Regions from separate parts of the Paenisporosarcina sp. TG-14 genome, predicted to be linked through region 1. Evidence: riboswitches for the same ligand, from Rfam matches in the RefSeq annotation. Region 1 holds a riboswitch; the other holds the start of a gene.
The links. A riboswitch is a leader RNA that binds a small molecule or an ion and turns the genes downstream of it on or off. The one in region 1 is predicted to bind cobalamin.
Positions count from the first base shown of each region.

Region 1 (5,453 bases):
CCGCAGCACCAGTTAAAATCGAGCCACCCGTTAAAATCATCATTTTACGTCGTTTTACATCTACTCCTAGATGGGAGGCGCGTTCTTCTCCAAAAACAAGCGCATTTAGTTCTCTACGATTAAGCCATAATAAAAGAAATCCGAACATCATAAATGGTAATGCCATTGTGACATACGGCCACCCCCGCATAGAAACACTACCGAGTAACCAACCAATAATTTGTCGTAGTTCTTCCCCTGATAGTGCAATCATTAGAGATAAAACAGATCCTAAAAATGAGCTAAAAATAATTCCTGTGAGAATGATTGTTTCCATTTTCATCGCTCGATCAATGAGCTTGGCAAAACTCATGACGACGATTACCGTTAAAAAAGCGCCTAGCATACTAAGTACTGGTAGTGTGAACAAGCCGAGAAAGGGAATTGAAATTCCGAAAAAGAGCGTCATCACGGCACCCACTGAGGCACCGGACGACACTCCTAAGGTATACGGATCGGCTAATGGATTTTTCAACAACCCTTGGAAAGCCGCTCCTGCCATAGCAAGTGAGGAGCCAACTAAACCAGCTAATACCACACGTGGCATGCGAATATTCCAAAGGATATTTGACGCCGCTTCATCCAAGTTAGGATTCCACAAAACTTGTATTGGAATCCGCACCGTTCCAACCGTTACCCCGATCAACACTGCAGCAATCAGTACGAAGACAGAAGCCACATATGCAAATACTGTTTTATTCACTGAAAACCTCAGGATAAATTGCTTTTGCCATTTCTAATAAACCTTCTGTTAAACGCGGACCTGAACGGTTTGTCATATCAGCATCTACATTCACTACTTCTTTATTCTTTATAGCCGTAACCACTCCGAACCCTTCTCGTGAAAGCACTTGCTCTACTGCACCGGGAGTATAATAACCATAAGTTGTTAAAATCACATCTGGGTTACGATTAACAATTTCTTCGGGATCCATTTTGATCCAACCTTCTTGATCTCCTGCAATATTTTCTGCGTTTATTAACATAATCATTTCATTTATGAATGTGTTATTACCTGCTGTATAAATTTCTGGAGCTGGAGATACTTCAAAGAATACGGACTTTTTCGTTTCAACTGCAGATGCTTTTTCCTGAATAGAAGCAACCTCATCCTTCATTTTTTGTACCATTTCTTCAGCTTCACTAGTCGAACCAGTAGCTTGACCAATGGTAATCATCGTTTCATATACTTCTTCAAAATTTAACGCTGTTTTCACAACTAACACATTTACCCCTGCATCTCTTAGTTGTTGAAGGCCAGCTTCACCCATTCCAAGTCCTGACTCATGTGCAAGTACCAGATCAGGATTTAAAGAAATAATTTTCTCTACATTGAATTCTTGACCACCTATTTTTTCAATCGCTTCAGTTTCTTTCGGATAGTTATCGTAGTCAGAAACGCCAACTACTTTATCACCCAAATCTAAACCAAATAAGATTTCTGTATTACTAGGAATCATGGATACGATTGTCTTCGGTGCCTCTTCAAGTGTAATTTCATTATCCGTCACGTCTGTTAGTGTAACTGGGAATGCAGATTCTACTGCTTCCGTTTTTTCTTTATCATTTTGTTGTGTCGGTGTCGCTTCTTCTTGCCCACATGCTGTTAATAGTATTGCTACAAGTGCCGTTGCGAGCCATAATTGCCAAATCTTCTTCATGAATGTGTTCCTCCTCGATCTGTTGGGTGTGACTTGAGCGTTTAATAAACACTCATTTTAATGCATAAAAAAATCCTCCGCGTATAGTCGGAAGATGGTTGGGAGAATAGTAGCTTTTGCTAAAGTAAGCATGAGCTGATTCACACCATTCCTATCCTCGTAGGGTTGCGGGCGTTACGCACGTAGGCAGGTCTCCTGGCTTGTGATCAATGGAATGGCGCGTCTTCCCAAAGCAAATGCTTCAGTGACATGATGCGCTTTCCTCTCACATACAGTGGCGGGACCGCGTCGGAGTTGAACCGACTTCCCTTTTAACTCTGCGATTAAAGCAGAGCACCTTCGTGTTGAAACTATGTAATTCAACTTTATTATACAGTATTTCCTTTGCGTGTCGAGAATTCATTTAAGAAATAAAGACAGGTCCTTTTATGACAGTACTATTCATTTGGTCAGTCGATATTACATGATGGTATATTTGTATTAGTTGTTAACACCCTCCTATTTGAATGAAAAAAGGTACGATTGCTGTTCATATTAATATTCGAATGGTTGTATTTTTTCCATAATGGGGTATATAGATTGTCACAAAGGAAAGTCTGAATATGAGGTGTTCATGTGAACATATTTGAATCGAATGGTGTTTCCTTAGCCTATGAAGAGTTTGGTGAGGGTGAGCCGCTATTGCTATTGCACGGGTTGACCGGTAACCGACATATGTTTGACGAGGATGTAAATGTATTTAAGAAGTATTTTCGTACGATTGTCCTAGATGCCCGTGGTCATGGGGATTCTGACAAACCCGATGCTTATACGTTAGATGATCATATTGCCGATGTGTTGCGCTTACTTGACCATTTGGAAATTGACGAGAGCTATTTGATTGGCGTATCGATGGGCAGTTATATTGCACAGGGAGTTGCAATTGCTTCACCTGAACGTGTGAAGCAGATGATTTTAGTTGCTACTAAACCAGAAGGAAAAACATCTTCCTTGCAAGCGTTGTTTCTAAAGTATCAGGACCAATTAGAAGGTCTGTCATTTTCCCAGAAAGTAATGAAAGTATCTCCGTATATGTTTCACGATTTGGGAGCAATCGGTGAATGGAGTAAAGAAGCTGCGAAAAAGAGTCCTCCTTTACAAGCCGATCAGATTGTAGCAGCAAATGCTGCTTTAGCAGGGTTTGATTTCCGTCATGATTTGCACTTAGTGACAGCTAAAACACTTGTAATTAGCGGGAATCATGATGAGTTAAATCCACCAGAAGTTGGACGAGAAACGGCTCGCTTAATTCCACATGCTACGTTTGTTGAATTTAATCAATCTGGACACGCACCGAATGTAGAGCAACATTTATTATATATGGATTTTGTTTTAGAGTTTTTAAATAAGAAATAGTTGATTCAAAGATAAACACAACAATACCCGCCAAGCAACAGCTGGCGGGTATTGTTATGAGGGTCTTCAACAACTTAATTGCTGTCGTCGGATTTCTCCGATGTAACATGGGTGAAGGATTATCGTGATGAAGTTGGTCAAATTCCACGCTAAAATTGACCATTAAAACTTCCATAATTTCACTATTACAACGTGAAGCTCAATATTTACAACGTGAAGGCTTATTTTTACAACGTCAACCTCCTTAATTACAACGTGACACCGAATAATTACAACTGAGCTATCGCTCGCCTAGATTTGAGGTACGGTACAGTGTGGCACAGGGCACGATATAGAAGGTTTTGTCCCAGTATCTCGTATTCGAGTAGCGATATCCAGCATTCGCTGTCGTTTATGTGAAATTCGTACGCACTTATTTAACATTCGAGTTTAACACAAAATTTGAACGTGCAAAAATGTTGTCAGTTGGCGCGCCATCAGACACGTTTTCTGTTTGTAAAATCTCGCTGTCACTTAAAAAAAAATAGCCATCCCATGTAAAATGGGATGGCTATTTCTAAGTTTATTACATTTTTTCAGGAGCACTTACACCGATTAAACGAAGTGCGTTGGCAAGCGTAGTGCGGACTGCTGTGATGAGAGTAAGTCGAGCACGTGTCATGTCTTCATTCGTCGGGTCTAACACTTTTTCTGCATTGTAGAAACTATGGAAAGTTGCTGCAAGTTCTTGAATATACGTCGCTACTCTATGAGGCGAGCGGTTTTTCGCTGCTTCTGCCACGACTTGTGGGAAATCGCCCATCTTCTTCAAAACATCAATTTCTTTTTCAGCTTGCAGTAAATTCAAATGGTCCTCTGACGCAATGAATCCTTGCTCTTTTGCAGAACGCAAAATCGAGCTAATACGAGCATGTGCATATTGTGCATAGTACACAGGGTTTTCATTTGATTGTGAAACAGCTAAATCTAAATCGAAATCCATATGTGAATCGCCAGAACGCATGGCAAAGAAATAACGCACAGCATCTAAGCCTACTTCCTCTACAAGTTCACGCATCGTGACAGCTTTACCTGTACGTTTGCTCATCTTCATTTTTTCTCCGTCTTTGTACAACTGCACCATTTGAATAACACTTACTTCAAGCGTTTCACGATCATTTCCAAGTGCTTGGATAGCCGCTTTCATGCGCGGGATGTAACCATGGTGATCGGCACCCCAAATATTAATTAATCGATCAAAACCGCGAGCAATTTTATTTTCGTGATACGCGATATCTGGAGTTAAATAAGTGAATGTACCATCATTTTTTATAAGTACACGGTCTTTGTCGTCTCCAAATGTTGTTGAACGGAACCAGGTTGCTCCTTCTTCTTCAAAAACGTGACCATTCGCACGTAATTTATCTAAAGCGACTTCAATCTTGCCATCTTCGTATAAAGAAGTTTCTGAATACCACTCATCAAAATTAACACGGAAATCAGCTAAATCTTGTTGAAGTTTAGCAAGTTCGATTTTAAGACCATGTGAACGGAAATGTGCAAAACGTTCTTCAGCAGTTTTGTGAAGTAAAGCGTCACCGTACTCATTCGCCTGAGCTTGTGCAATGTCAATAATATCTTGGCCATGATAACCATCTTCAGGCATTTCTGCCTCTTGACCTAAAGCTTGCTTATAACGCGCTTCTAACGAATACGCTAAGTTGTTAATTTGCTTTCCTGCGTCATTAATATAGTACTCACGTGAAACATCATAGCCTGCAAAATCTAAGACATTACAAAGAGAATCTCCAACCGAAGCACCACGAGCGTGTCCTAGATGCAAGTCACCTGTTGGATTCGCTGAAACAAACTCAACTTGAATTTTTTCGCTAGCGTCCGATTTAGAACGACCATAATCTGCACCTTGTTTTAAAACAGCTTTTACAACATCTGCTAGGTAGTCCTTACGAATTGAAATGTTTATAAATCCAGGACCAGCAATCTCGACTTTCTCAATAACGGTGCCTGCTGTTTCTAGGTTATCTAGAATCGCTTGTGCAATAGCGCGAGGTGGTTTCTTTGCTAGCTTTGTCAGTTGCATGGCAATATTCGTTGCGTAATCACCGTTTGCTTTGTCTCGAGGAGTTTCTAATTGAATAGCCGGCATACCTTCTGCTTCCGTTAATTGCGCTTTCAAGATGGCTTTTTGTACAGCTTCTTTTATAGATTGTTGAACTTGTTCTACTGCGTTCATTGCGATTCCTCCATGTAATGAAATTCGAGTGTGTATTCGCCAACGGATTGTCCGCTAACGTTTAAATCATATTGAACAACAAAGTGTCCGTCTTGTTTATTTTTTTCGAACATTATTTTTCGTGT
Region 1 is NZ_AMGD01000108.1:12,866-18,318, forward strand. It holds gene C406_RS0118820 (FecCD family ABC transporter permease) at 1-742, opposite strand, end outside; gene C406_RS0118825 (ABC transporter substrate-binding protein) at 735-1,700, opposite strand; cobalamin riboswitch at 1,869-2,056, opposite strand; gene C406_RS0118830 (alpha/beta fold hydrolase) at 2,316-3,095, shown strand; gene argS (arginine--tRNA ligase) at 3,661-5,328, opposite strand; gene C406_RS0118840 (DUF1934 domain-containing protein) at 5,325-5,453, opposite strand, start outside.

Region 2 (5,453 bases), on a different contig from region 1:
ATCAACTTGCTTTTATCATTATCAATTTGTATGCCATTATATTCCTAGGAGAATTTACTCGACATGCTTTACCCACTGCAGATAGTCCTTATATTCATGAATATGTGATAAAAATTTGTGGATTACTCATTGTTATGTTTAGTTTTCATTTTTTTGCAAAAGTAGCCAAAATGGAAGATATCATGTGGAAATGGTTATATCCATGGGTATTTTATTTACCATTACCATTTGTTGTATATAATATTTTAACGGTCAATCCTAGTCAGCTTATTGAAAATTATGTTAGACAGGGTCCGTGGGTTTATGGCGTATTAGATCCAACTTATTACGCGATTGTTCTTTTAAGTTGCATCATATCGTAGCCCTCATATTTCATGTTGAAAAACGGTATAAAACGAGTTCATTCAAAACAAGATATTCACCTTTTAAAGTTCCTCTCTTGGGTTGTTTTAGGAAGTATTAGCGTGATACTCGTACTAGGTCTGCCAGATTATCGTGGCATATTACCACCGTATCCTTATTTATATATCGGAGTTTTATTTGCAGTGTTAATCACCTATAGCATGTTGAAATATAATTTCCTATCTGATGAAAATGATCAATATGCCACTCTGTTTAATTTGAATTCATCAGCTACTCTTATTTTTAATGACATGTGGAAATTAGAAAAGGCGAATCAAGCTGCATTATTACGTTTTCCTGATAACACAAAAGAATTTTTTGCGTTATTTCACGCGTCCACAAACGATGAACAATTAGTCAATATTAAAAATCAATTAGAGCAAGGAAAATCAGTTCATTCCATTGTGTATCATATGAAAACTGATAATCTTAGTGCTTATTTTAAACTAGATGGGAAAAGGTTTATTAAAAACAGGTCGATTTCCTACTATTTAATTTGTCGAGATGTGACAGAGAAACAATTAGCAGATGATCGCCTTAAATATTTGGCTTATCACGATACTTTAACAGGTGTAGCAAATCGCGCATCATTTGTTCAATTAACTGAGAAATATATTGCTGATAATCCAACTCATACTGCTTACTTTGGACTATTGGATTTAGATTATTTTAAAGAGATAAATGATATTCATGGTCACATTATTGGAGATGAAGTACTCATTCATACAGCAAAAATTGTGCGTGAATTAGTTGCTGAAAGTGGACATGTTGGTCGGCTTGGTGGAGACGAGTTTGTCTTTGCTGTTTCGGATAACAAACGATTTACAAATGCACAACAATTAATGGATAGTGTACATCATGCGTTTAGAAATCAACCGTTCATTTTTAGAAATGTTTTTATCGAAGTAAAATTGAGTATAGGGTGTAGCGAATATCCATTAGAAGGGACTACTTATGACGAGCTTTATACATTGGCTGACCAGCGTATGTATTTAGAGAAAAGAACGCGCGCAAAGAGCATGTAGAATAGGAGTGGTTAAAAGTATGACAAAGGAAGAAAACGGTCTTCACCGAAAATGGGCAGTCCAACTGTTTAACGAAACATGGGATTTGATTGAGAAAAAAGAGCGCACTAGTGATGAAGATTCACAAATGCTTGAAAAGGCATATGCTTCACTTTATCATTGGCGTCAAATAGGTAAGAAACTCAATTTGGCAAGAGGCTATTGGCAAGTGTCGAGAGTTCATGCCATCCTTAGTCAAGGGGAAGCAGCCTACTTTTATGGGATTGCCGGTTTTGAATTATGTGAAGCGGAAGACTTTGGGGATTTTGATTTAGCTTTTGCGTATGAATCACTTGCCCGTGCAGAGAAGTGCAGAGGAAACTTTGAGTCCATGAGTACGTGGTTTGAACGAGGTCAAATAGCAGCTGAAAACATAGTAAAAGAAGATGATAAAAAATATTTTTTAAGCGAATTAGCGAGTGTGAATAAGGGCTAAGTGAATTCACTAACAATTCATCTATTGAATCATAAAACACAATATGTTAGATTAATATTTATACAAAACACCATATATAGTATGTAAACGAGAAAATGGTACCAGCAATGGTATAATAGGGAATTCGGTAAATGCCGAAGCTGTCCCCGCAACTGTAAGTGTGAACGACTATACAATGACCACTGTGTAATTGCACGGGAAGGCGTATAGAAGGATGATACACGAGCCAGGAGACCTGCCATTTTTTCGAATAAGCAACACTTTCTTCGGGGGTTGAGGAGTGGAAGCGAGCTATCAGTAGCGAGCGATATTCCATTTCCTCGTTAACCACTTTAACTCCTTTCCATTCTATCAATCATGAGCGATAGCTCAGCCGAAGAGGCTGTGCCGTCGCTTTTTTGCGTTACTGAAATTGTGGAAATTGAAAGGGGCTAATACATAATGCAAAAGGTATTAACACAAAAAGAGAGTATGATTGATCAATTATTGACAGTTTTTAAAGAAGTTCAGTTAGCACCATTAGTGCGAGCGTATGACAAGTGGTTGAAGAGAAATCCGCAAGCTACTGACGCGCAAGTGGCACAAGCTATGGTTTTAGAGGCACTTAGTCATTTGGACGAGGAAGAACCTTATTGGACCTTTGTAGCAGCACGTATATATTTAGCGCAAGTTTATAGCGAACTCGCTGTTACTCGAAACTGTACAAACGATGAAGTATACGAGGATTTTTACAAACATCTCAGCCGCTTATCTGACAAAGGGTTATATGACGTTCGCCTTCTTCAGGCTTATACGAAAAAAGAAATCATTGAGTTAAGTGAAATTCTTGAACCGGAGCGGGATACACTTTTTACCTATATCGGATTAAAAACGTTAATGGACCGCTACGTAGCAAAAGATTACGATAAAACTCCAGCCGAGCTTCCTCAAGAGCGCTGGCTTATTATTGCTATGACATTAATGCAAAATGAATCAATAAATCGCTTAGAAAAAGTTAAAGAATCTTACTGGGCGATGAGCAACTTATATATGACGGTTGCAACGCCAACTCTGTCCAATGCAGGAAAGCCTCATGGTCAGTTATCAAGCTGCTTTATTGATACGGTCGACGATAGTTTGCAAGGTATATATGACTCCAATACAGACGTTGCTACATTATCGAAATATGGTGGTGGTATTGGCATTTACATGGGCAAAGTACGAAGCCGTGGTTCATCGATTCGAGGATTTAAAGGCGCATCAAGCGGTGTCATGCCGTGGATTAAACAATTGAACAATACAGCAGTTAGCGTAGATCAACTTGGACAAAGACAAGGTGCAATTGCAGTTTACTTAGATGTGTGGCATAAGGACATCATGCCATTCTTGGATTTGAAGTTAAATAACGGCGATGAGCGAATGCGTGCCCACGATATTTTCACAGGTGTTAGCCTACCAGATATTTTTATGGAGAAAGTTCAAGACAGGGAAGAATGGACATTATTCGATCCTCATGAAGTGCGTACTGTGATGGGCTATTCTCTTGAAGATTCCTATGATGAAACGAAAGGCAAAGGCTCTTTCCGTGATAACTATCAAGCATGTGTAGCAGACGAGCGATTAACTAGAGAAGTAGTTCCTGCAATTGATATCATGAAACGTATTATGAGAAGCCAACTCGAAACTGGTGTGCCGTATATGTTTTATCGTGATGAAGTGAATCGCAAGAATACGAATAAGCATGAAGGCATGATTTATAGCAGTAACTTATGTACAGAAATTTTCCAAAACATGAGTGCGACGACATTTGAATCGATAACGATAGAAGACGATATCATAGTGACCCGTCGTAAGCCTGGCGATTTTGTCGTGTGTAATTTATCTTCAATCAACTTAGGAAAAGCAGTTCCAGCTGGCGTATTAAATCGACTGATAGAAGTTCAGGTTCGCATGCTCGACAATGTCATTGATTTGAATATGATTCCAGTGCCTCAAGCTGAGCGCACGAACGCGAGATACCGTGGAATTGGTCTTGGTACATTTGGTTGGCATCACTTATTAGCATTAAAGGCAATACGCTGGGAATCTGATGAAGCCGTAGAGTTTGCAGATGAATTGTATGAAGAAATTGCTTATTTAACAATTAAAGCATCAATGAATTTATCAAGGGAAAAAGGACCGTATCCATTATTTAAAGGATCTGATTTTGATAATGGTGAATACTTTGCATCTCGGGGATACTTGTCAAAAAAATGGCGTGAACTTCGCTTTGATGTATCCATGAACGGTATGCGAAATGGTTATTTAATGGCCGTCGCCCCAAACTCTTCCACATCGATTTTAGCAGGAAGCACGGCAAGTATTGATCCCATTTTCCAAAAGAGCTACTCAGAAGAAAAGAAAGACTATAAAATCCCAGTAACTGTGCCGGATTTAAATCAAGATACCACTTGGTATTACAAATCAGCGTATTTCATCGATCAACACTGGACGTTAAAACAAAATGCTGCTCGTCAACGACATATCGACCAAGGGATATCATTGAATTTATATGTTCAAAACACAATCAAAGCAAAAGAACTGCTTGATTTACATTTAGATGCGTGGGCAAGTGGCTTGAAAACAACCTATTATGTACGTTCAACATCGATTGAATTGATAGAATGTGAGTCCTGTTCAAGCTAAGGAGGAAATGTGTATGACGACAATTGAAAAGCGAAAGCTCATGGATAAAAATGCACCGAATCGTTCGACTGGAATAGTAAATGGTAACTCTTCTAATATTTTAAATTGGGATGATGTTCGGTTTAGTTGGGCATATCCAAAATATAAACGAATGCTTGGAAACTTTTGGACCCCATTTGAAATAAATATGGGGTCAGATGTAAAACAGTTCGGGTCTTTAAATAATGCGGAACGAGAAGCGTTCTTGAAAATTATTGGCATACTGGCTTTGCTCGATAGTATTCAAACTGACTTTGCAGGAAAAGTGGCTGATTATTTAACTGATTCTAGTTTGAATGCATTAATGATTATTTTGGCACAACAAGAAGTTATTCATAATCATTCGTATTCCTATGTACTTTCAAGTTTAGTGTCAAAACAAGAGCAAGACCGTGTGTTTGATTACTGGCGAACTGAAGCGGTACTGGAGAAACGAAACGATTTTGTCATGAAAGGGTATGAAGCTTTTTCCGATGAGCCGAATGTGGATTCGTTATTAACGGCGATTGTTTATGATGTCATCTTGGAAGGACTATTTTTCTATTCTGGATTCGCTTTTTTCTACAATCTAGCACGTCAACAAAAGATGGTCGGTACGAGCACGATGATTAACTATATTAATCGTGATGAACAAATTCACGTTGATTTATTTGTGAAAATATATCAAGAGTTATTACGGGAGTACCCTGAATACGTTACTCCCGAACGAGCGCTTGAAGTTGAAAATATCTTCAAAGAAGCAGCTGCACACGAGATCGAATGGGCACGTGAAGTCATTGGCGACAAGATTGAAGGCCTAGATGTTGAGGACGTAGAGGAATACATCTACTTTTACGCTAATGTTCGCT
Region 2 is NZ_AMGD01000011.1:1,174-6,626, forward strand. It holds gene C406_RS0104555 (hypothetical protein) at 1-362, shown strand, start outside; gene C406_RS0104560 (GGDEF domain-containing protein) at 465-1,427, shown strand; gene C406_RS0104565 (hypothetical protein) at 1,447-1,902, shown strand; cobalamin riboswitch at 1,982-2,159, shown strand; gene C406_RS0104570 (ribonucleoside-diphosphate reductase subunit alpha) at 2,344-4,566, shown strand; gene C406_RS0104575 (ribonucleotide-diphosphate reductase subunit beta) at 4,580-5,453, shown strand, end outside.
Region 2: it holds a riboswitch for cobalamin, as region 1 does, so the genes downstream of both, C406_RS0104570 (ribonucleoside-diphosphate reductase subunit alpha) here and C406_RS0118825 (ABC transporter substrate-binding protein) in region 1, are expected to answer to the same signal.